Regions from separate parts of the [Ruminococcus] lactaris ATCC 29176 genome, predicted to be linked through region 2. Evidence: predicted binding sites of a transcription regulator. Region 2 holds the regulator's gene; the other holds the start of a gene.
What was found. The regulator NrdR, encoded in region 2, represses ribonucleotide reductase genes. The targets are predictions, from matches to a motif close to CACAANATNTTGTG.
Positions count from the first base shown of each region.

Region 1 (11,748 bases), 490 kb from region 2:
CATATTTTTTCATTCCCGCATCCATACGATTCTGCATCGTTGCATCCTGACACAAAATAATACTCTCACATGCAAGATTATTTTCTTTCAAAAGTTCTAACAGATAAGTAATGTTATTCCCACAGTTGGTCGAATCTTTCTCCAGAAAATCCGCCTGACATCCATAAACCTCGCTGATATATCGGCTGAATACCTCTGCCTCCGAAAGATTTTCTGTCCTGATCTGCGAATATTCATTCTGTACTTTCTGCCGCAGAGTTTCCGTTGTATGACCGACACCACCTACGATCACATATCGCTTTGCTATCTTTTCCTTTATCGCTTCTGCCAGGATATCTCCACCTGCCAGAATACTGCCTCCAAACAGAACCATAACATCTGCCTGAGCAATCCCATACTTTTTTTGTAATTGTTCACTGGTCAGCCGTTCTACATCTCTTTTCCCACAGAACTTTCCTAAAATATTAATATTTTGTGCAGTTCCTGCAGGATTGATTATTTTTCTGACCTCAAATGTATCTTCTTCATATTGGAGTTGCACAATCCCACAATTTCCGATAAAGCCTGTTCCTTCCTGCCGGTAACCAACTGCCCTGAGGAAACGTCGCATTGCCATTCCATGCGTCACAATCAGAATTGTTTCTCCGGTATCTTCCCTTGCAATTTCTCTGACAGCCCCATAAATACGGTCTGTAAAAGCATCCAAATCTTCCCCACCAAACTGGACAAAATAATCTCCATAAGGATATTCCGGATTTTCACTGTTCGGTGAGGCTTCTTTTGTTCCAAGGAAAATCTCTTTCAATCCTTTTTTTCTTTCATAAGGCATCCCGGAAACCAGCCATGCTGTATCACATGCACGCTCCGCTGTAGAACTGTATACAGAATCAAAATGGATTTTCTGATTCTTAAACCACTCTTTTGCTGCCAGTGCCTGATTGATTCCGTTCTCTGTCAGCGGTGAATCGCACTGTCCCTGATTCACATCCATAACATTAAATAAAGTTTCTCCATGCCTCATTAAAAAAATCGTCTTCATACTTTCACCATCCTCACCATTTTTTTGATTGCATTCAGGTCCATCGGTTTTGAGATATGTGCATTCATTCCGGAATCATATTAATCGCATTCAGTGCATTTTCTGCCTTTCTCAGAGCCTCATCCCTTGCTTTTTCCAGTTCTGTATGTTCTTTTTGTTCCGTAATATCAACAAAGACCCCAAAGAAACAATACGGCGAACCATTCTCCGTATTTTTAATCTCTTTTCCGATTCGTTCTCTGTAGAAACAACAATGGTACAGATAACAAAAGATTACCTGTACCATTATTCATTCTTTTATTTGCAAAAACTCTACTTCATGACAATATTAATAATCTTCTTCGGCACATAGATTTCCTTGATCACATTTCCTGTCAGCTTATCTGCGATCGCTTCTCTACCTGCTGCGATTGCATCATCCTTGGAGATATCTGCCGGGATCTCAATGACAGCCTTTGTCTTGCCATTGATCTGTACCGGGATCTTGATCTCGTCATCTTTCATCTCATTTTCATCGTATTTTGGCCAGCCTGCTTTAAATACAGTATCTACATGACCTAACTGTTCCCACATCTCTTCTGCGAAATGCGGTGCAAACGGGGAAAGAAGTACTGCGATCGTCTCCAGTGTCTCTTTATCGATTCCGCCTTCCTTCTTGGCAACTTCGATGAACTTGTTGTTATACTCCATGAATCCGGAAATAACTGTATTCAGGCTGAAGCTTTCCAGTCTTGTTGTGATATCATATACCATTCTGTGACGGAGCTTGATCATCTCTTTTGTCGGCTGAATGTCTTTCTCTTTGCTTTCCATTAACATATTCCACAGGCGTTTCAGGAAACGGTTTACACCGTCAATTCCACGGTCATCCCACTCAGCATCCAGCTCCGGTGGTCCTACAAAGAGTTCATACATTCTCAGGGAATCGCATCCGTAATCACGTACAAGATCATCCGGTGATACGACATTTCCCTTGGATTTACTCATCTTGATTCCGTTCTTTCCGGTGATCATTCCCTGATTGAACAACTTGTGGAACGGCTCATCAAAATCAATCGCACCGATATCGTACAGGAATTTCGTGTAGAATCTTGAGTACAGAAGATGAAGTACTGCATGCTCTACACCACCGATATACATATCAACCGGAAGCATCTCGTCTGCTTTCTCTTTGGAAACCAGTGCCTCTGAATTATGGTTGTCTACATAACGCAGGAAATACCAGGATGATCCTGCCCACTGCGGCATGGTATTTGTCTCTCTCTTTGCATCACTTCCACATACCGGACACTTGCAGTTTACCCACTCGTCAATTGCAGCAAGCGGTGACTCACCTGTTCCTGTCGGCTCATAAGATTCTACCTCCGGCAGACGAAGCGGAAGTTCTTCTTCCGGTACCGGAACATTTCCACACTTCGGGCAGTGAACGATCGGGATCGGCTCACCCCAGTAACGCTGACGGGAGAATACCCAGTCACGCAGTTTGTAGTTGACTGTTGCACGTCCAATTCCCATTTTTTCAATAATATGTGGGGCTTCTTTCTTCAGGACAGAAGATTCCATACCATTCCAGTCACCGGAATTGATCATGGTTCCTGCAGCCTCTGTATAAGCTTCTGTCATATTCTCGATCTCTTTACCGTCTTTTGCAATAACCTGGATGATCGGGATATTGAACTTTGTTGCGAACTCAAAGTCACGGTCATCATGTGCCGGTACACACATGATCGCTCCTGTACCATAATCTGCCAGTACATAATCAGACAGCCAGATCGGAGTCTTTTTACCATTTAACGGGTTGATCGCATAACTTCCGGTGAAGACACCTGTCTTTTCTTTATCCTGCATACGGTCAACATTAGACTTCATAGAAGCATCATAAATATATTTCTCTACTGCTTCTTTTGTCTCCGGTGTTGCAAGGGAAGCTGCAAGTTCATGCTCCGGTGCAAGTACCATAAAAGTTGCTCCATGCAGTGTGTCCGGTCTTGTTGTATAAACCGTGATCTTCTCATCTCTTCCCTCTACCGGGAAATCTACCTCTGCACCGTAGGATTTACCAATCCAGTCAGCCTGCATCTTCTTAACCTTCTCCGGCCAGTCAAGCTTGTCAAGGTCATTCAACAGACGGTCTGCATACTTGGTAATACGGAGCATCCACTGACGAAGGTTCTTCTTTGTAACCTCTGCACCACAACGCTCGCATTTACCATTGACAACCTCTTCATTTGCAAGTCCTGTCTTACAGGAAGGACACCAGTTGATCGGAAATTCCTTTTCATATGCCAGACCCTCTTTGAACATCTTTACAAAGATCCACTGTGTCCATTTATAAAATTCAGGATCTGTTGTATTTACTTCCATATCCCAGTCATACAGTGCTGCAATATCATTGATCTGTCTCTTGATATTGGCAACATTGGCCGCTGTAGACTTAGCCGGGTGAACTCCCATTTTGATTGCATAGTTCTCTGCAGGAAGTCCGAATGCATCCCATCCCATCGGATGAACGATGTAGTAACCCTGCTGCAATTTATAACGACTCCACACATCAGAAATAACATACCCTCTCCAATGTCCTACATGCAGACCATTTCCTGACGGATACGGAAACATATCCAGGCAGTAATATTTCTGCTTTTTATTGCCATTCTCATCCACTCTTGGATTTACCGGCTTCTCTTCCCACTTTTCACGCCATTTTTTTTCAATCGATTTATGGTTGTATACAATCTTTGTACCCATGTACTTCTTCCTCTCTTTCATTATTACATACAGACAACCTGCCACCGGCAGTTTCTCCTGCATACTTTGGTATAAAGAAAGCCTTTTCTTCTCACAAAATCAAGAGACGAAAAGGCTTTAGTTCCGTGGTACCACTCTTATTCATCCGCCATCCGGCAGATGCACTCATCAGATTCTGTAACGGGAACTCCCGCTTCTGCCTGTCCTGGATCATCCCGGTTCAGCAGAAGAACTCCAAGGTCAGTTCAGAATCCATGATACTGCCTCTCACCACCCGGCAGCTCTCTGAAATCAGACGGATCTTCCTACTAGTCCTCTTCTTCGCTTTTGCAATATACTGATACTAGGGTGAAAAGGTATGAATCCATATGAGCCTGCTCATAAGTGGATAAAAGACCTTTGAACCCGTCCCAATCTGAGCATAAAATGGAATTGTAATCCTGAGATATGCGAATAGTGGGATGGATTATGGGAGTGCGTAGCACCGAACAATCCATAGGTATCAAAGTTAGCCAAAATTGGAGGCTTTCACCTCAACATGATTTATTATATGTAGTATGTTAAAATAAGTCAAGTCTTATTTTTTGCAACCTTTCTCTCTATTCCTGAGCCTCTTGATCAGACTTCCATAACACGCCGCCAGTACCTGCTGAAATAATGTACCGATCATTACCGGAAACATTACTTCTCCGGGAAAATAAGCTGCTGCGATCACCGCCCCCGCACTGATATTTCTCATTCCTGATCCATAGATCATAGAAATCCGGGTTTTCTCATCCTGCTTTAACAGAACAGAGATTCCCCATCCGATGGCATATCCTGCCGCTGCAAGGATCATGATACAGACTGCCACAAATACTCTCTGCAGGTTCATATGTCTTACATAAGGTGCTACTTTCGATGAATTACAGATCACACAGTATATCAGGCACAGCTTTGACCAGAATGCCAGCTTTCCCGGCCATTTTTCTTTCACTTTTCCACAACTGAACTGGTTTAAGCACATTGCCAGAAGTGCCGGCAGTGCGATCATAAAGACCAGATCTTTCATCATTTCTTCCGGATTCATCTTTACCCTGGCACCTACAAGAATCTTTAACGTCAGCGGAATGATCAATGGTGCAAGGACCGTATCAATTACCAACAGAGAGAGCGTAATGGAACTGTCCCCTTTATAGATTGACACCCACATCATTCCAACCACGGCAGCCGGTACAGAAAATTCAAGAACCATTCCTGTGATCAGCTCCCGATTTCCTGCAAAGAACATCTCTCCTACGCTCCATGCGGCACACGGCATGACCACATGCAGAACTGCCAGGATCAGCAGAAGCGGCAGCGGCTTTCTCAGGACTGCCCCGATATCCTTAAAAGAAGATTTCAACGCTCCCGTAAATGTCATAAATGCAAAGACAACCGGCACATAGGCAACACCCCTGCCGGCAATCTCCGGGAAAAGAACGCCCAGAAGAAGACAAGTTGGCGTCACAAAAGCGATCCATTTTTCAATCCATGCATTTGCTCTCTTTAATATCATCTTTCTGCCTTTCTTTTATCCTTCTTTTATTTTTTTACTTTTCTTCTATTTTTCAGTCAATTCCTCTTTTTATCGTTGGGTTCCACTCTGCAACACTTCCCTGTTCCAGACTTTTTTTTACATCAATCAGACGTTGGTTGGATGAGCCACGGAACAACAGCATGATATTCTTTTTTTCTTCCACAAAACGTCCGTCTACAAGAACATCCAGCAGTGCCAGCATCTCATCCGTCACTTCGCACCTTGCCCTGCTTTTTTTGCAGAGTTCCCGGTCAAAAAGATATCCCGTATAGCACCAGATTGTCTTCCCGGGGTAACGTTCTTTCACCTTTTTCAGAAACGGAACAAGCACTCTCTGATTCTGCGGTTCAAATGGCTCTCCTCCCAGCACTGACAGTCCGTTCACATACTCCGGTTCAAGTGCCTTCAGGATCTCCTCCTCTGTCTCCTGAGTAAATTCTTTCCCATAATCAAAATCCCACGTTGCCTCATTGAAGCAGCCTTTACAATGATGCGTACAGCCTGAAACAAAAAGAGAAACCCTGACACCTTCTCCATTGGCTATATCGCACTTCTTTATTTCTCCATACCTCATGTTCTTTCCTGCCTTTTATACGAGAAAATGTCCGGATCTGTCTGCACAGACCCGGACATCTCCCTTGTTCAACCTCAATACTTTTATCCTGCTTCTACAGATGAAGAACTCGCTCCTTGATTTCCTGGGTTCTTCCCTGATTCCAGAACTGAGTTCCGATATATCCGCAGGTACGTCTTGCAACATTCAGCGTATCCTGGTTCCGGTTGCCACAATGAGGACATTCCCACACGAGCTTTCCTTCCTCGTCTGTCACAACCTGGATCTCTCCATCAAATCCACACTCCTGACAATAATCACTCTTCGTATTCAATTCTGCATACATGATATTCTCATAAATAAACCGGATTACCTGAAGCACAGCCGGAATATTATCTTTCATATCCGGTACTTCCACATAACTGATTGCTCCGCCTGTTGAAAGAGCCTGGAACTGGGATTCAAACTTCAGTTTTGCAAAAGCGTCGATCTCTTCTCCGACAAATACATGATAACTGTTCGTAATATAACTCTTGTCCGTAATTCCCGGAATCACTCCAAATCTCTTCTGAAGACATTTTGCAAACTTGTAGGTCGTACTTTCAATCGGAGATCCGTAAATACTGAATGCAATGTTCGTCTCCTCTTTCCATTTATTACAAGCTTCATTCATATGCTTCATGACATCCAGTGCAAAAGGAGTTGCCTCAGGATCTGTATGAGACTTTCCTGTCATATACTTCACGCACTCATAAAGCCCTGCATATCCAAGCGAAATTGTTGAATATCCACCATACAAAAGCTTGTCGATCGGCTCACCTTTTTTCAGACGGGCCAAAGCTCCAAACTGCCACAGGATCGGGGCTGCATCGGAAAGCGTTCCCTTCAGACGGTTATGTCTGCACATCAACGCACGATAGCACAGCTCCAGCCGCTCATCAAAGATCTTCCAGAATTTATTCATATCGCCTCCGGAAGAAAGTGCTACATCCACCAGGTTGATCGTTACAACGCCCTGATTAAACCTGCCGTAGAACTGATAGTTTCCATTCTCATCCTTCCACGGACTTAAGCAGCTCCGGCATCCCATAACCGGGAAACAATTGCCTTCTTTTAATTCTTTCATCTTCTTCTCAGAAATATAATCCGGTACAAGACGCTTTGCAGTACACTTTGCAGCCAGCTCTGTCAGATAGAAATATTCACTTCCTTCTTCGATATTATCATCTTCAAGTACATAGATCAGCTTCGGGAATGCCGGAGTTACCCACACTCCTGCCTCATTCTTAACCCCCTGATAACGCTGACGCAGAGTCTCTTCTATGATCATCGCAAGATCCCGCTTTTCTGACTCACTCTTTGCCTCATTCAGATACATAAAGACTGTCAGGAACGGAGCCTGTCCGTTCGTCGTCATCAGAGTGATGACCTGATACTCAATCGTCTGAACTCCCTTCGTGATCTCTTTTTTCAGACGTCTCTCCACGATCTCATTCAGAATATCATCCGGGTACTCTGTTCCGACCAGCTTCATCTCTTCCAGCACTTCTGTCCGGATCTTATTCCTCGATACCTGGACAAACGGAGCAAGATGTGCCAGGGAAATGCTCTGTCCACCATACTGATTACTTGCAACCTGTGCAATGATCTGCGTCGCGATATTACATGCTGTAGAGAAACTGTGCGGCTTCTCGATCATCGTTCCGCTGATCACAGTTCCGTTCTGAAGCATATCTTCCAGATTGACCAGATCACAGTTATGCATATGCTGTGCATAGTAGTCTGAATCATGGAAATGGATGATTCCCTGTCTGTCGGCTTCCACGATATCCTCCGGCAACAGCATCCTGGTTGTCAGGTCACGGCTCACCTCACCTGCCATATAATCCCTCTGCACACTGTTCACTGCAGGGTTCTTATTGGAATTTTCCTGCTTTACATCCTCATTATTATACTCGATCAAAGAAAGGATCCTGTTATCCGTCGTATTGGCTTTACGGACAAGAGATCTCTTATAACGGTATCTGACATAGCTCTTTGCCAGTTCAAAAGCTCCTGTCGCCATGATCTGGTTCTCTACCATATCCTGGATCTCTTCTACCGATACTGCACGGTTCAGCTTATTGCATTTAAATTCAACATACTCGGCAATATCCTCGATCTGACCATCACTTAAGCTTCTCTCTTCCGAATTTATATCTGCCTTTTTTACAGCCTTAATGATCTTATTTATATCGAATACTTCCTCTGACCCGTTCCTTTTGATAATCTTCATCCCACCAGTCTCCTCACTTTCAAGATATTGTCTGAAATCTATTCTAATACAAAATATAGTATAATGCAATGGGAAAAACACACGATAGTGTATTTTCGGAATATCCTCTGTTTCCCATGATAATTATCAGTCTTCTTAAAAGTCAACCATTTTTTCATATTTTACAAAAAAAGCAGCCTGTCCCCGTCTTTTCAACGGGTCAGACTGCATTCTTCTTAAAATTGCTCAGGGGGTATATCTCATTATTTTTTAAACTGTCTGATAATTCAGACTGTATGTCTATTTAAGACTCTGATCATTAATAAGATCCTTTATGCTTTGCATGAAATTCTTTCGTTTCCTTTACAACCACACCACTTAATGCAAGCAATGCGATCAGGTTCGGAAATGCCATCAATGCATTAAAGATATCTGCGATATTCCATACTGCAGCAACTGTCATATATGGTCCGATAAATACTGCCAGAATATACAGCCAGCGGTATCCTTTTACCACTGCTTTATTGCGGTTGAACAGATATTCCACACACCGCTCTCCATAATAATCCCATCCGAGGATCGTTGTAAATGCAAAGAATACCAGACATAACATCAGTGAAAAAGTAGCAATGAATCCCGGGAACGGCAGTCCCTTCTGGAATGCATCCATTGTAATTGCAACACCTTCCAGCTTTGGATCAAGCCATGATCCTGCGATTACGATAGAAAGTCCTGTCATCGTACAGATTACAATCGTATCAATAAATGTTCCCGTCATTGAAACGAGTCCCTGACGAACCGGATCTTTTGTTCTTGCTGCTGCGGCTGCGATCGGGGCACTACCAAGACCGGATTCATTGGAAAAGATTCCTCTTGCCACACCTTTCTGCATGGCTACGATCATACTTCCCATAACTCCGCCTGCCAACGCACTTCCGTTAAATGCACTGCTGATAATTTCAGCAAATGCTCCCGGCACTGCCTTGATATTTGTAAATACAATAATCAGACAGAGTACCACATATAAAACCGCCATAAACGGTACTACAACTTCCGAAACTTTTGAAATTCTCTTAATACCACCAATAACAACCAGTCCTACAAAAACTGTCAGCAGGATTCCTGCGATCACAGTTGCGATGGAATAATCATTTCCCAATACAGTTACCGTATGTGCCATATCCGGATCAAAGAAATTCTTTACCGCTGATGCAATACTGTTCACCTGGGTAAATGTTCCGATTCCGAACAGACCTACACCTGCTCCGAAAAATGCAAAGATCTTGGCAAGCCATTTCCATTTCTTTCCCATTCCATTTTCAATATAATAGAAAGGTCCACCCAGAACATGACCGTCTTGATCGATCGTGCGGTATTTGATTGCAAGAAGACCTTCTGAATACTTTGTCGCCATTCCGAAAAATGCGGCAACAACCATCCAGAATAATGCTCCCGGGCCACCTGCTGCGATCGCAGTCGCAACACCTGCGATATTTCCCGTTCCGATGGTCGCAGACAATGCAGTACAAAGTGCTCCAAAACTGGTCACTTCTCCATGTCCGTCTTCTTCATCCTGAAACATAAATTTGAAAGCTTTTCCGAGATGCCGGACCTGAACTCCGCCAAGCCTGACTGTTAATAAGATACCTGTTACCATGATGAGGCAGATCAATGGCAGACCCCACACGGCATCATCAATTACTTTGATGAGTTCGTTGATTTGTGCAAACATTCCTTTATTCCTCCATCCTTTTGCCTGAGAGACTCGCAGTTCCTGCCCTCCCGCCCCTGCCGGGAACTTCTTTTTTCAAAGTAGCAGCACTGCTTACACCTTCGGCGCTCTTTTTAAAGAGACTCTCCTGAGTATTTCTCTTTTGTGCTTTAGCACAACAAAGTACAGTTTAGCACGATATTCTGACTATTGCAATATTTTCAGAATATCTTTGGACATTTTTCTTATAATTCTTTCTAATCGTCACTCATCAGTTTCATTTCACTGTATTTTTATCCCAGTGCCACATCCAGGATCATCATCAGGACAAATCCGGCTGCCACCCCGATCGTACTGATATTGGAGTGTTCCCCCGACTGTGCTTCTGGAATCAGTTCTTCTACCACAACATAGATCATCGCCCCTGCTGCAAATGACAGCAGATAGGGAAGAAGCGGTACAACCAGCCCCGTCAGCAAAATCGTCAAAAATGCTCCGACCGGTTCCACGATCCCGGAAAGTGTCCCGTATACAAATGCTCTGGTTTTTGAGATTTCCTGACTTTGCAGTGGCATGGAAATGATTGCCCCTTCCGGAAAATTCTGAATTGCAATACCGATCGCCAGGGCAAATGCTCCCGTCATCGACATCGTTGTATTTTCCGTCAGAACTCCTGCAAAAGTCACTCCGACCGCCATTCCCTCGGGAATATTATGCAACGTGACGGCAAGGACAAGCATGGTCGTTTTTTTTAGATGAGATGGGATTCCTTCCGGCTCATCTTCTGTAAAATGTAGATGCGGTGTGATGGTATCCAGGAGCAGCAAAAATCCCATCCCCAGAAGGAACCCCACTGATGCCGGAATCCACGCAATCGTCTTCTCCTGCTCTGCCATCTCGATCGCCGGAATCAGAAGCGACCATACTGATGCCGCGATCATAACTCCTGATGCAAATCCAAGCAACAGTTTCTGCACTTTTTCATTCATCTCTTTCCGCATAAAAAATACCATCGCCGAGCCTAATGTCGTCCCGGCAAATGGTATTAAAATTCCCGCTAAAATCATTCGATTCATCTTCTCATTCTCCCTTCATTAACAGACCTTTTCTAATAATTAGATGTCGGGGGCAAAAGCCCCCCCGACTTTGATGCCTACGGATTGCTCCGTGCTACGCACTCCCACAATCCTACCCATAATTATACTATGCAGCAGGGAGAATTTTGACTTTCTGCTTTGTTTTACGCTTTCTGTGCAAGCTCCTGACCTGCCGCTTTCAGTTCCTCCAGCATGTCATCTTCCGGTGCATCATTTGTGATAATGCCTTCCTCACGCAGTAATACTGCTCCGGCATTTTTCATGCGTTCTGCCCAGTCACGCATCCATTCTCCATCGCCCCAGCCATAAGAACCGAACAAGAGGATTGTCTTTCCTGATACCAGTGACTCGATCTCCTCAATAAACGGCTCCATCTCAGCTTCTTCCAACTGCTCTGAACCCATGGACGGGCAGCCCAGTGCGAATGCATTTCCTGCTGCAACCGTTGCTGCATCAGCATTTCCAACTTCCAGAAGTTCTGCCTCCTGACCTGCTGCTTTGATTCCCTCAGCCACTGCTTCAGCCATAGCCTGGGTATTTCCTGTTCCGCTCCAATATACAACTGATATACTCATCTTATCTTCCTCCATCTTTCTTTTTCATCGAAATCTCCCGGATACTTTTCCCTGTCAGATATTCCTGGACCGCACATTCTTTTGCACGGTCGTATTCCTTGAAGATCATTCTTGCCTGCGACAGGTTACTGTATACCTTCCAATATCCGATCATCAGATATTTTCTGCCCTCATTTTCAATGAAGCCTCGGATATCTGCTACCGGATATCCGAGAA
Region 1 is NZ_CP102292.1:830,618-842,365, reverse strand. Features, by position in the region: gene NQ541_RS12920 (histidine phosphatase family protein) at 1-1,039, opposite strand, end outside; gene NQ541_RS03890 (hypothetical protein) at 1,104-1,325, opposite strand; gene leuS (leucine--tRNA ligase) at 1,352-3,784, opposite strand; T-box leader at 3,884-4,115, opposite strand; gene NQ541_RS03880 (bile acid:sodium symporter family protein) at 4,362-5,321, opposite strand; gene nrdG (anaerobic ribonucleoside-triphosphate reductase activating protein) at 5,374-5,916, opposite strand; gene nrdD (anaerobic ribonucleoside-triphosphate reductase) at 6,011-8,170, opposite strand; gene NQ541_RS03865 (alanine/glycine:cation symporter family protein) at 8,469-9,881, opposite strand; glycine riboswitch at 9,884-10,021, opposite strand; gene NQ541_RS03860 (ZIP family metal transporter) at 10,154-10,936, opposite strand; gene NQ541_RS03855 (flavodoxin) at 11,101-11,532, opposite strand; gene NQ541_RS03850 (DUF3793 family protein) at 11,534-11,748, opposite strand, start outside.
Region 1: nrdD (anaerobic ribonucleoside-triphosphate reductase) is a predicted target of NrdR. The motif match lies at 8,218-8,231, and genes of this name have one in related genera.

Region 2 (11,748 bases):
CGGTACTGCCGCAAAGATTGCCATGAGCATGCCGATAAAATGAGTGATCGCACTTCCGGGATCTTTAATATGATGTCTTTTTTCCATAATAACACACCTCCGATATATTGATAAAACAACAAGTAGTTTTCAATACTACATTTAACGTATGCATATATAATAGCATGTATTCATGAAAAATCAAGAGGAGATTAAAAGGAATATGAAAAAAGTCAGATACAAATGTTGTACCTGACTTTTGAATATCTACGGGAATCCACAGGAAAACTATCGAATGACAGTGCCTGTCTTGCCTTTTAATGCATCCGTTACTTTATCGAAAGAAGTAATGTAAGCACTGCGTCCTTCGCATTCTTCTACGAAATCAACAGAAGCACGGAATTTAGGAAGCATATTGTAAATTCCGAAATGTCCTTCCTCCATATATGTCTTAGCCTGTTCTGTTGTGATCTCTCCCAGCGGTTCTTCATCTTTCTGTCCGAGATTAATGCAGACTTTTTCGACATTTGTAAGGATGATGAGCATTTCAGCGTCAATTCCCTCTGCAAGCTTTCCGGCTGCAAGATCTTTTTCGATGACGGCACTTGCACCTCGGAGATGGTTGTCCTGCTCCAGCACCGGGATTCCACCGCCTCCGGCAGCAATTACAACCTGATTAGCATCAAGAAGTGCCTTGACGGCATCCAGCTCGACGATTTTTACAGGATTTGGTGCGGATACGACACGACGGAACCCTTTGCCTGGCTCTTCAATCACATAATTTCCTTTTTTACGCTCTTCATTTGCTTCCTGTGCATTCATATAACGTCCGAGAACTTTGGTCGGTGTATAGAAAGCTTCATCATATGGATCGACAATTACCTGAGTGAGAACAGTACTGACAGTTCTGTAGATTCCACGATTAAGAAGTTCCTCACGGATTCCATTCTGAAGGTCATAACCGATATATCCCTGGCTCATGGCTGAGCAGACAGACATAGGAGCCGGTGTATAGTCTTTATGAGCTTTTGCAAATTCATTCATGGCTGTGTGGATCATGCCAAGCTGAGGTGCATTGCTGTGCGTGATCGCAACCTGATAGCCTTCCTCAATAAGGTCTGCGATACATTTGGCAGTATGCTTTACTGCGGTCTTCTGTTCTGGAAGTGTAGTACCAAGTGCACGGTGTCCCAGTGCAACAACAACTCTTTTTTTCATAATAATTTTCCTTTCGTTTCAAATTTTCAAGTCAATAACTAATTAAATTTTACTATTTTTTTTATATGAAATCAATATTTCTCACCAAATATATGGAAGACTTATTTTAAAAACAAAGCCAAGAAAGATAAGGCTGAGGAGAATACAGAGTACAATGCGGATGTTCTTCTTTAAATGGGAAAAAGCTTCTGTCCATTTAGGGGCAAGATAGTAAAGGAAAGCACATCCAAGCAGTGCAAAGACTGCGGAACCTCCGATGTATGTATGTTCGTTCAGTGTGAAAAGATAGTCACTGTAGGCAGTTACTTTCAGGCTGTATCCGAGTTCAAGAATCCAGCTTGCGAGATATTCGATCAATGTGTAGACTGCAAAATTCAGAAAAAACACAAGCTCTGGTTTGGGAATGAGTTTCTTCATAAACAGTAAAAGTAATATGCCGAAAATCCCATACATAGGAGCCCATGGAAAGAAAACTGCTCCATCAAAAGAAAATTCTCCTGTCTTTAAAAGATGTATCAGGTTCTCTACGATCCATCCAAAAATAGAAAAAGCATGAAAAAGAAAAATGCAGGACCAGAGATCGTATTTACGAACCGGGTTGACCGGTGATCTTACAGCAGAAAATGGCGGCTGTACAGAAAAAAGGAAAACCGGATACTGGTCAGGTGCAAAATAAGAGGTCTGTGTATAAGGACCTTCCGAGTCATCATAAAGTGCCTTACTGATCAGAAGCTCATCTTCGGAAGGAATATGTTCCAGATAGGAATCATCCAGGTATTCATAGCCGGGAGAACGTGAAAGCACATAATTTCTGCGGAGTGTCAGATATAATTCAGCTTTGCAGGTTGCCATATAAGGGTTCACATATAAGAAATCGACAAGTCCCAGACTGAGCAGGGAGAGCATCTTCCATCCCAGAAAAGACAGATCCAGCAGTAAAAGCTTTTTCTTATTATGATTGCTGAGCTGGCGGGAAAGGAAGAAAGCATTTTTTTTACTGATCCTGGGATTTTCTGCCAGGATATATGGAATCATCCAATACTCATAATGCTTGTAGATTCCACCGATGACTGTAAAATTCCACAGAAACTGGTAGAGACTGCGGAAGAACATGGTAAAAGCAGGCCTGCGGATATAATGTAGCTTATAAAGAAAAAAGATTTTGGAAATCCGGGTATCTTTATAATTTTTCGATTCTAAAAAGAAACGTTTCTCGCCGATGATCAGAATATTATTTACAAAAATGCGATAGAGAAAAGCCAGGATCGCACTGATTCCAAGGATGAAGACGATAAAGTCGAAATGTTCATCCAAGAAAGTATTGAAGATCTTCAGGACTGCAAAAAAAGTAGAGGTACTGTCTGCATACAGATCCACAAGAAGATTGGTATAAGTAGCAGAAGGATTTTGATATAGATTCTCAATGTCAGTATTATGAAAAAGCCTTGTGGCAGTCTCTTCCAGGATCTGCGATGTAGTTTCGGTCTCAAAAGTCTGATGCAGATTGGAAATCGTGTCAATATGAGATAACGGATGCACTCCCAGAAAAGCGGTTGCCAGGGGATAGGAAGCTGTGAGAAGAGCGATAAGAAAGCAGACGGATACCATACGCCAGTAATTTTGTCGGATCGATCTGCGAGCATTCTTTTTTAATTCTTTTCTTTTCCACATAGTACTTTTCTCCCGTCTCTCTGATGGTATCATCATTATAGTTGAGCATGGTAAACTTTTCAATGTCTATTTATGCATCTGCTCATGTTCTTTCTTTACTTCGTTGAAGCAGGTGAGAGCATTCCATTCACAATTTGTTGGTGTGAGGATCGCTTTATAAGGAAATGGACCAGCACCGCAGCGTCTGAGGGCAGCAAGTGCCTGATCAAGTCGGTTATTCTGAAAAAAGCAGAAAAGGAACAGTGGGGCAGAAAGTTCTTCTCCGTCATAAACCTCAGTGGTGGGGGAAAAATTTTTCATTCCGGCGAGAAATCCGAGCGGTTGCAGATAGTCTTTCTGTGAGATGCAACGCAGCCGGATATGCAACGGAAGCAAGGCACGCTGGATCTTCAAAAGCTCGGGCCTGGAAGGTGCATGGAACAGCAGTAAAGTTTCATTCATAACAAACTCTCCTTTAGGATCATGATGAATCTATTGTAAGATGTTGGGATCAAAAGCCCCCAACAATGATGCCAACGGATTGTTTCGTGCTACGCACTCCCACAATCCTACCCGCTATTCGCATATCATGGCGATTACGCCCCACTTTTATGCTCATATCGGGGCGGGTCTCAAGGTCATTCTACCACCAGTGTGCAAGCACATGTGGTTTCAGACCTTTTGACCCTGACATCATTGTAATATATGTACCGAAAAAAAGAAATACAGAAATGTCACGATCTGTCCGATGCCGGAATAAAATAGTTGTAAGATTCCGGTACGGGGAGAGAACGATGAGATTTTGTGAAATGCGGGAAAAAGAAGTAGTTAATATCTGTACAGGAAAGCAGTTGGGCTGTGTTGTGGACCTGGAGCTTGATACCTGTTCCGGGAAGATTGAATCGATTGTTGTACCGGGACCGGGAAAATTTTGCGGATTTTTCGGAACGGACTGTGAATATGTGATTCCGTACAGTTGTGTAAAAAAAATCGGACCGGATGCAGTATTAGTGGAAATAAAAGAAGAAAAGTTTTTGCAAAAATACTAGACATTGTGTATAATGAGGACGGAAACAAATTCGTTTCACAGACGGATTGAAAATAAATGCCGCAGGGAGTGTGTGGTGGATTGTATATGCGGAAAGGCGGAACAGACGAATGAGATGTCCATATTGTGGAAACCCTGATACAAGAGTGATCGATTCCAGACCGGCAGAGGATAAGAGTTCGATTCGCAGAAGGCGTTCCTGTGACGAGTGCGGGAAACGTTTTACAACTTATGAAAAAGTAGAGACGATTCCTCTGATCGTGATCAAGAAGGACAACAACCGGGAGCAGTATCAACGGTCAAAGATTGAGAATGGTGTGCTGAGTGCGTGTTATAAGCGTCCTGTTCCTGCAGATCAGATCCAGAAGACGATCGAGGCGATCGAGCTGGAGATCTTTAACCGGGAAGAAAAAGAGATCCCGAGCAGTGAGATTGGAGAGATTGTTATGGATAAGTTAAAAGATCTTGATCCGGTGGCATATGTGAGGTTCGCATCAGTATACAGAGAGTTTAAAGATGCAAATACATTTATGGATGAGCTGAAAAAGTTTTTAAAATAGGAAGAACAAACCGGTTATACCTGAAGCGGAAGTATGACCGGTTTTCTTTTTGAAAGAGGAGATGAAAAAATGCGGACGTACAGGCTGGTGATCGCTTATGATGGGACAGCATACCAGGGATGGCAGAGACAGGCCAATACAGAGATGACCATTCAGGGGATTTTGGAATCCTGTATTTCAAAGGCAGCCGGATATGCGGTGGAAGTAAATGGATCAGGAAGGACGGATGCAGGCGTGCATGCCCGCGGACAGACAGCCAGTGTGGTGCTTCACGGGAAAGCGGAGGACGGATTTTTCACAGAGAAGGTAAATAAGCTGCTGCCTCCGGATATCCGGATCAGAGAAGCCGGACTTGAAAAAAATGGGTTTCATGCGAGAAAGAGTGCTGTAGGAAAAAGGTATGTGTATCAGATTGATACTGATGAAAAGCCGGATGTATTTGACCGGCGTTACACGTATCATTTCCCGAAGAAACTTGATATTGCAGCGATGCAGCAGGCAGCGGAACTTTTGACCGGCACGCATGAGTTTGCAGCTTATACGGATAAAAAAGATGAAACGTCCACAAAGCGGACAATTTATGCTATAATGGTTGGCGGACAAGGTGGCAGGATCAACATCCAATATGAGGGAACGGGATTTCTTTATCATATGGTAAGGATTCTGACAGGAACTTTGCTCGAAGTTGGAATGGGGACACGCAGGATCGAAAGCGTGACGATAGCTTTAGAGGCAAAGGATAGAACAAAGGTTGGATTTCTGGCTCCGGCAAGAGGATTATTCCTTGACGAAGTCTATTATAAGGAGAAGTCCTGGAAGGAGGAATAGATTGAAGCTAATATCGTGGAATGTAAATGGTATCCGGGCATGCGTTCAGAAAGGATTCCTGGATTTCTTTCATGAGGCAGATGCGGATATTTTCTGTATTCAGGAGACGAAGATGCAGGAAGGACAGTTGAATCTGGAACTGGAAAGGTATCATCAGTACTGGAATTATGCTGTGAAGAAAGGCTATTCCGGAACAGCAGTATTTACCAAAAAAGAACCATTATCGGTATCCTATGGACTGGGGATTGAAGAGCATGACCAGGAGGGACGCGTGATCACCTGTGAGTTTGAGGATTTCTATTTTGTGACAGTTTATACACCAAATTCCCAAAGTGAGCTTGCAAGACTGGATTACAGGATGAAATGGGAAGATGATTTCCGTGCATATCTTAAGAAGCTGGAGAAAAAGAAGCCGGTGATCGTAACCGGTGATCTGAATGTTGCACATAAAGAGATCGACCTTAAAAATCCGAAGACAAACCGGAAAAATGCAGGATTTACAGATGAAGAGCGTGGAAAGTTCACAGAGCTTCTTGATGCAGGTTTCATTGATACTTTCCGGTATTTTTATCCCGATCAGGAGGGGATTTATTCATGGTGGTCGTACCGGTTCAGTGCAAGAGCGAAGAATGCAGGCTGGCGGATTGACTATTTCTGCGTGTCAGAATGCCTGAAGGACAGATTGGCAGATGCAAAGATTCTGACAGAAGTAATGGGATCAGATCATTGTCCGATCGAGCTGGATCTGAAATAAATACGGTTACTGTCCGGAGGGAATGGATCTGAATTGACAGAGAGGAAAGAAAAGAGATAAGATAGAAAAAGGCAGTAAGATAGGAGGTCTTTAAAATGACAAAAATAGATATTATTTCCGGTTTTCTTGGAGCCGGTAAGACGACATTGATCAAAAAGCTTCTTTCAGAAGGTTTTAAGGGAGAGCAGGTTGTATTGATCGAGAATGAGTTCGGAGAGATTGGAATCGACGGTGGATTCCTGAAAGAGGCGGGAATCGAGATCCGTGAGATGAACTCAGGTTGTATTTGCTGTTCACTGGTAGGAGATTTTGGAAAGTCTCTTCATGAGGTAGTAGACACGTATCACCCTGACCGTATTCTGATCGAGCCTTCCGGTGTCGGAAAACTGTCGGATGTTATCAAGGCAGTGCAGGATGTGCAGGATGAGATTGATGCGGAGCTGAACAGCTTTACCACCGTGGTAGATGTGACAAAGTGCAAGATCTACCGCAAAAATTTTGGCGAATTTTTCAGTAATCAGATCGAGTATGCAGGAGCAGTGATCTTAAGCCGTACAGATAAGGCAAAGCCGGAGAAGATTCAGGAAAGTGTTGCTCTGCTGAGAGAGTTAAATGAAAAAGCTCCGATCATCACAACACCGATCGAGCAGCTCCCGGGTGAAAAGATTTTGGAGGCAATGGAATCCAGCAAGTCTCTGGAAGAAGAACTGCTTGCAGAAGTTGCTCACGAAGCCCATGAACATCATCACGACCATGACCACGAGGAGCATGAGCATCATCATGACCATGACCACGGGGAGCATGAGCATCATCACGACCATGACCACGAGGAGCATGAGCATCATCACGACCATGACCATGAGGAGCATGAGCATCATCACGACCATGATCATGAAGAGCATGAACATCATCACGACCATGATCATGAATGTGGCTGCGGCTGTGGACACCACCATCACGATCATGAGGGACACCATCATGCCGATGATGTATTTACAAGTTGGGGAAAAGAGACAATCCGTACTTATACAAAAGAAGAGATCGGAAATATCCTCAAGACCCTGGAGGAAGATGGATCTTATGGCAATATCCTTCGTGCAAAAGGTATGGTTGCAGGTGCTGATGGAGAATGGATCTATTTCGACATGGTTCCGGGTGAGCATGAAGTAAGAACCGGAGCACCTGAATATACAGGACGTATCTGTGTGATCGGTGCAGAGATTAAAGAAGACAAACTGGCGGAATTATTTCAGGTGAAATAGTCTGAAAGAAAAAGAAAGTGAGAAAGAAAAATGAGACAATCGGATGTTATGGTATATCTGATGACAGGATTCCTGGACAGCGGAAAGACCCAGTTTCTGACATTTACGTTGGAGCAGGATTATTTTCAGATCCAGGGGAAGACGCTTCTGATCCTCTGTGAGGAAGGAGAGGAAGAGTATGATCCAAAGGAAATGCTGAAGTATGGTGTTGTGATCGAAAAAGTGGAAGATAAAGAGGACCTGACAGAAGCATGGCTTGAGGAGATGAACCGGAAGCATAAACCGGAGAGAGTTGTAGTTGAATACAATGGTATGTGGCCGGTCAGTGATTTTGAGAAACTGGCACTTCCGGCAGGCTGGAAGATCGAACAGAAGATCGCAACGGTTGATGCAAGTACTTTTCAGATGTACCTTACAAATCTGAAGCCATTATTTGTTGAAATGGTAAAAGGGGCGGAACTGGTTCTTTTTAACCGCTGTGAGGACAGAGGTCCGCTGGCGGGATACAGAAGAAGTGTCAAGGTGGTCAGCCCACAGGCAGAAGTTATTTTTGAAGATGAGAACGGAGAAGTCGACAATATTTTTGAGGATGAGGTTCCGTATGATTTAAATGCTCCGGTGATTGAGATCCGCAGGGAAGACTATGGAATCTGGTATGTGGATATGATGGAAAATCCAGACCGGTATAAGGGAAAAGTAGTAGAGTTTGTGGCAAAGGTGATGAAGCCACGGGCTTTTCCGTCAAAGGTATTTCTTCCGGGACGTACAGCAATGACCTGTTGTGCAGATGATACCTCTTTCCTTGGTTATGTCTGCAGAAGTCCATACGCACCAAAGCTGAAACCGGGTGACTGGGTAAAAGTAAGAGCAAAAGTCAGCTTTAAAAATCTCTCTGTATACAGAGGCGAGGGTCCGGTATTGGATGCGGAGAATATTGAACCGGCAGAACCGATCGAAGAAATGGTATATTTTAACTAGAAAAAGGTTGATTGACAAGAGAAAATCAAGCCGATATAATAAGGCACAGAGACAAGGGCGTTTCCAGTATGGGTGGAGATCGCCCTTTATCAATATATACCGGAGTGCGTGGGGAGCTGCTGATGGCAGATTTTCTGTATTAGGATGAAAAAACTGGAAACGGTATGAAAAAGGAGGTTGTTATATGCATAACTATACAAGGGAAGACATCATCCGTATTGTGGAGGAAGAAGATGTTGCCTTTATCCGTCTGCAGTTTACAGATATTTTTGGAACGTTGAAGAATATGGCTGTAACAGTAGGACAGCTTGAAAAAGCACTGAATAATAAATGTATGTTTGATGTGTCGTCGCTGGAGGGAATCGAAGGAGAAGAGGATTGCGATATGTATCTGTATCCGGATCTGAGTACCTTTGAGATTTTCCCGTGGCGGCCGCAGCAGGGAAAAGTAGCAAGACTGATCTGTGATGTCTATCGTAAAGATGGAACTCCGTATGAAGGGGATCCACGTTATGTTCTGCGGAAAGCAGTTGCCGAAGCGGAAGAGATGGGATATTCCATGAATGTCGGACCGGAGTGTGAGTTCTTTCTGTTTCATACAGATGAAGATGGACTGCCGACAACAGTTACTCATGAAAAAGGCGGATATTTTGATATCGGGCCATTGGATCTGGGAGAAAATGCAAGGAGAGATATGATCCTTACACTGGCGGAAATGGGATTTGAGATCATTTCTTCTCACCATGAGATCGCACCGGCTCAGCATGAAATAGACTTTCATTATGATGAGGCGATGGTTACGGCAGATAATCTGATGACATTTAAGATGGTGGTTAAGACCATTGCAAAAAGACATGGACTGCATGCTACGTTTATGCCAAAGCCAAAGAGTGAGACCTACGGTTCGGGAATGCATATCAATCTTTCCCTTTATGGAAGAGATGGAATGAATGTCCTCTATAATGCGGAGGACGTAAATGGTCTGAGTGAAGAAGGATACTATTTTATCGGTGGTCTGATGAAGCATATGAAGGCGATCACGTGTATCACAAATCCGACAGTAAATTCTTACAAGCGTTTTGTGCCGGGATATGAAGCACCGGTATATATGGGATGGTCGGCAAAGACAAGAGGACCATTGATTCGTGTATCGGCAGATAAAGAAAGAAAATCCAGGCTGGAGCTGCGAAGTCCGGATGCAACGGCAAATCCGTATCTGGCACTGGCAGTTCTTCTGAAAGCAGGACTTGACGGAATTAAGAATAAAATTATGCCTCCTGCGAATATAGATGAGAATATCCAGAAGATGACGCAGGAAAGAAGAGATGAACTTCATGTGGAAGAACTCCCGAGAAATCTTGGGGATGCCACGGCGGAACTGGAGAAAGATCAGTTTCTGATCGATGTATTGGGGGGAGAACTGGCTAAGAAGATCATCAAGGCCAACAAGAAAGAATATAAGGAGTACTGTATGCAGGTGACTGACTGGGAGATCGCACATTATCTCCACAGACTGTAGGACAGATACAACGCAGGAAATTGAACTTTGAATGTCAATTTTTAAGATGGTGTGAAGAGAGGATCAAAAAGGCAACTGGAGGTGAGCAGATATGAGCCATATTATTGTGGTATTTCCGAGAAGAGATAACGCAGTAAATATCCGTAATGTACTTGTACGTGCGGGGATGGAAGTATCTGCGGTTTGTCTGACCGGTGCAAAAGTTCTGCAATATGTGGATAACTGGAGCGATGGAATCGTGGTATGTGGATATCATCTTCAGGATATGCAATATACGGAACTAAGGGAAGCACTGCCGTTTTCATTTGATATGCTTCTGGTCGCACCCCCATCAAAATGGATGGATGAACTGCCGGAGGGTGTTGTGGGACTGCCACTGCCGATCAAGGTCTACGATCTTGTCAGTACAGTGGAAATGCTTCAGCAGTCACAGGAAAGAGAAAGAAAGAAGCGGAAAGAAAGAAGCCGGAAAAGAAATGATGCAGAAAAGAAGCTGGTTGACCAGGCGAAAGCATTACTGATGGAACGAAATAATATGTCTGAGGATGAAGCACACCGGTACTTGCAGAAAAGCAGTATGGACAGTGGAACCAATCTGACGGAGACTGCACAGATGATCCTGACGATCCTGAATGAGTAGGATACGTCTTAAACTGAAAAGATACTTAAAAGGCTGCAACAGGCAGCGGAATGGAGAAAAAGATGAAATTTACAAAAATGCAGGGACTGGGAAATGATTATGTATATGTAAATTGCTTTAAAGAAAAGATAGAAGATCCATCAGCACTGGCGGTCAGGATCAGTGACCGCCATTTCGGGGTCGGATCGGATGGTCTGATCCTGATCAACCCATCGAAAGTGGCAGATTGTGAGATGGAAATGTATAATGCGGATGGTTCACGCGGAGAGATGTGTGGAAATGGAATCCGTTGTGTTGGAAAATATATGTATGATTATGGGCTGACAGATAAGGAGGCAATTTCCGTAGAGACGCTTGCCGGGATTAAATATCTACAGTTTTTCATAGAAAATGGAAAGGTCGCAAAAGTAAAGGTTGATATGGGAAGTCCGATTCTCACACCGGCAGAGATCCCTGTGGTAGCGGAAGGAGAACGTGCAGTAGATGAGCCGATCGTTGTGGACGGGACAGAGTACCGGATGACCTGCATTTCCATGGGAAATCCGCATGCGATCGTGTATGTGGATGATGTGAAGAATCTTCCGATTGAAAAAATTGGTCCATTATTTGAAAAGCATGAAAGATTTCCAAACCGCGTGAATACAGAGTTTGTAAAAGTACTTGATCGGAATACTGTAGAGATGCGGGTGTGGGAACGCGGATCAGGAGAGACACTGGCATGCGGAACCGGAGCCTGTGCAACAGCCGTTGCCTGTATTCTGAACGGGTTGACAGAAGAGAAAGTTACAGTAAAGCTTCTCGGAGGAGATCTGGAAATTGAGTGGGATCGTGAGAAAAATAAAGTCTTTATGACTGGTCCGGCGAAAGTAGTTTTTGACGGAGTATGGGAAGAATAAAAAGAGAAAAAGAGAAGTATCTTTCAGGATGCAAAAAGTTCTGAAAGATACTTCTTTTTGTTGCACATACCCCTGCAGGCTCGTATGAGATGAGATTTACCAGGCAGACGAAAAAGATGGATTAAAAATTTGTCATAGGGACGGGAGAAATCTGCTGAATGTTTCGGAGCAAAGAAAAAGGACTACAGAAATCTGTAATCCTTTGACATCGGAGTGACAGGATTCGAACCTGCGACCTCTACGTCCCGAACGTAGCGCTCTACCAAGCTGAGCCACACTCCGATAAAATAGGGAACTTGCAACTGCAAATTCCCAGCTACGGAAAAGGGACTTGAACCCCTACTAACAGAGTCAGAGTCTGCTGTGCTGCCAATTACACCATTCCGCATCATCTTAGTTTATTTCGTCTTGTCTTG
Region 2 is NZ_CP102292.1:342,557-354,304, forward strand. Features, by position in the region: gene trhA (PAQR family membrane homeostasis protein TrhA) at 1-87, opposite strand, end outside; gene arcC (carbamate kinase) at 268-1,197, opposite strand; gene NQ541_RS01625 (DUF975 family protein) at 1,279-2,868, opposite strand; gene NQ541_RS01630 (DUF3783 domain-containing protein) at 2,935-3,309, opposite strand; gene NQ541_RS13080 (hypothetical protein) at 3,350-3,532, shown strand; gene NQ541_RS01640 (YlmC/YmxH family sporulation protein) at 3,642-3,896, shown strand; gene nrdR (transcriptional regulator NrdR) at 4,006-4,455, shown strand; gene truA (tRNA pseudouridine(38-40) synthase TruA) at 4,525-5,283, shown strand; gene NQ541_RS01655 (exodeoxyribonuclease III) at 5,285-6,037, shown strand; gene NQ541_RS01660 (CobW family GTP-binding protein) at 6,133-7,299, shown strand; gene NQ541_RS01665 (TIGR03943 family putative permease subunit) at 7,330-8,277, shown strand; gene NQ541_RS01670 (glutamine synthetase family protein) at 8,462-9,796, shown strand; gene NQ541_RS01675 (ANTAR domain-containing response regulator) at 9,888-10,436, shown strand; gene dapF (diaminopimelate epimerase) at 10,499-11,332, shown strand; tRNA gene NQ541_RS01685 (tRNA-Pro) at 11,541-11,614, opposite strand; tRNA gene NQ541_RS01690 (tRNA-Gln) at 11,649-11,720, opposite strand.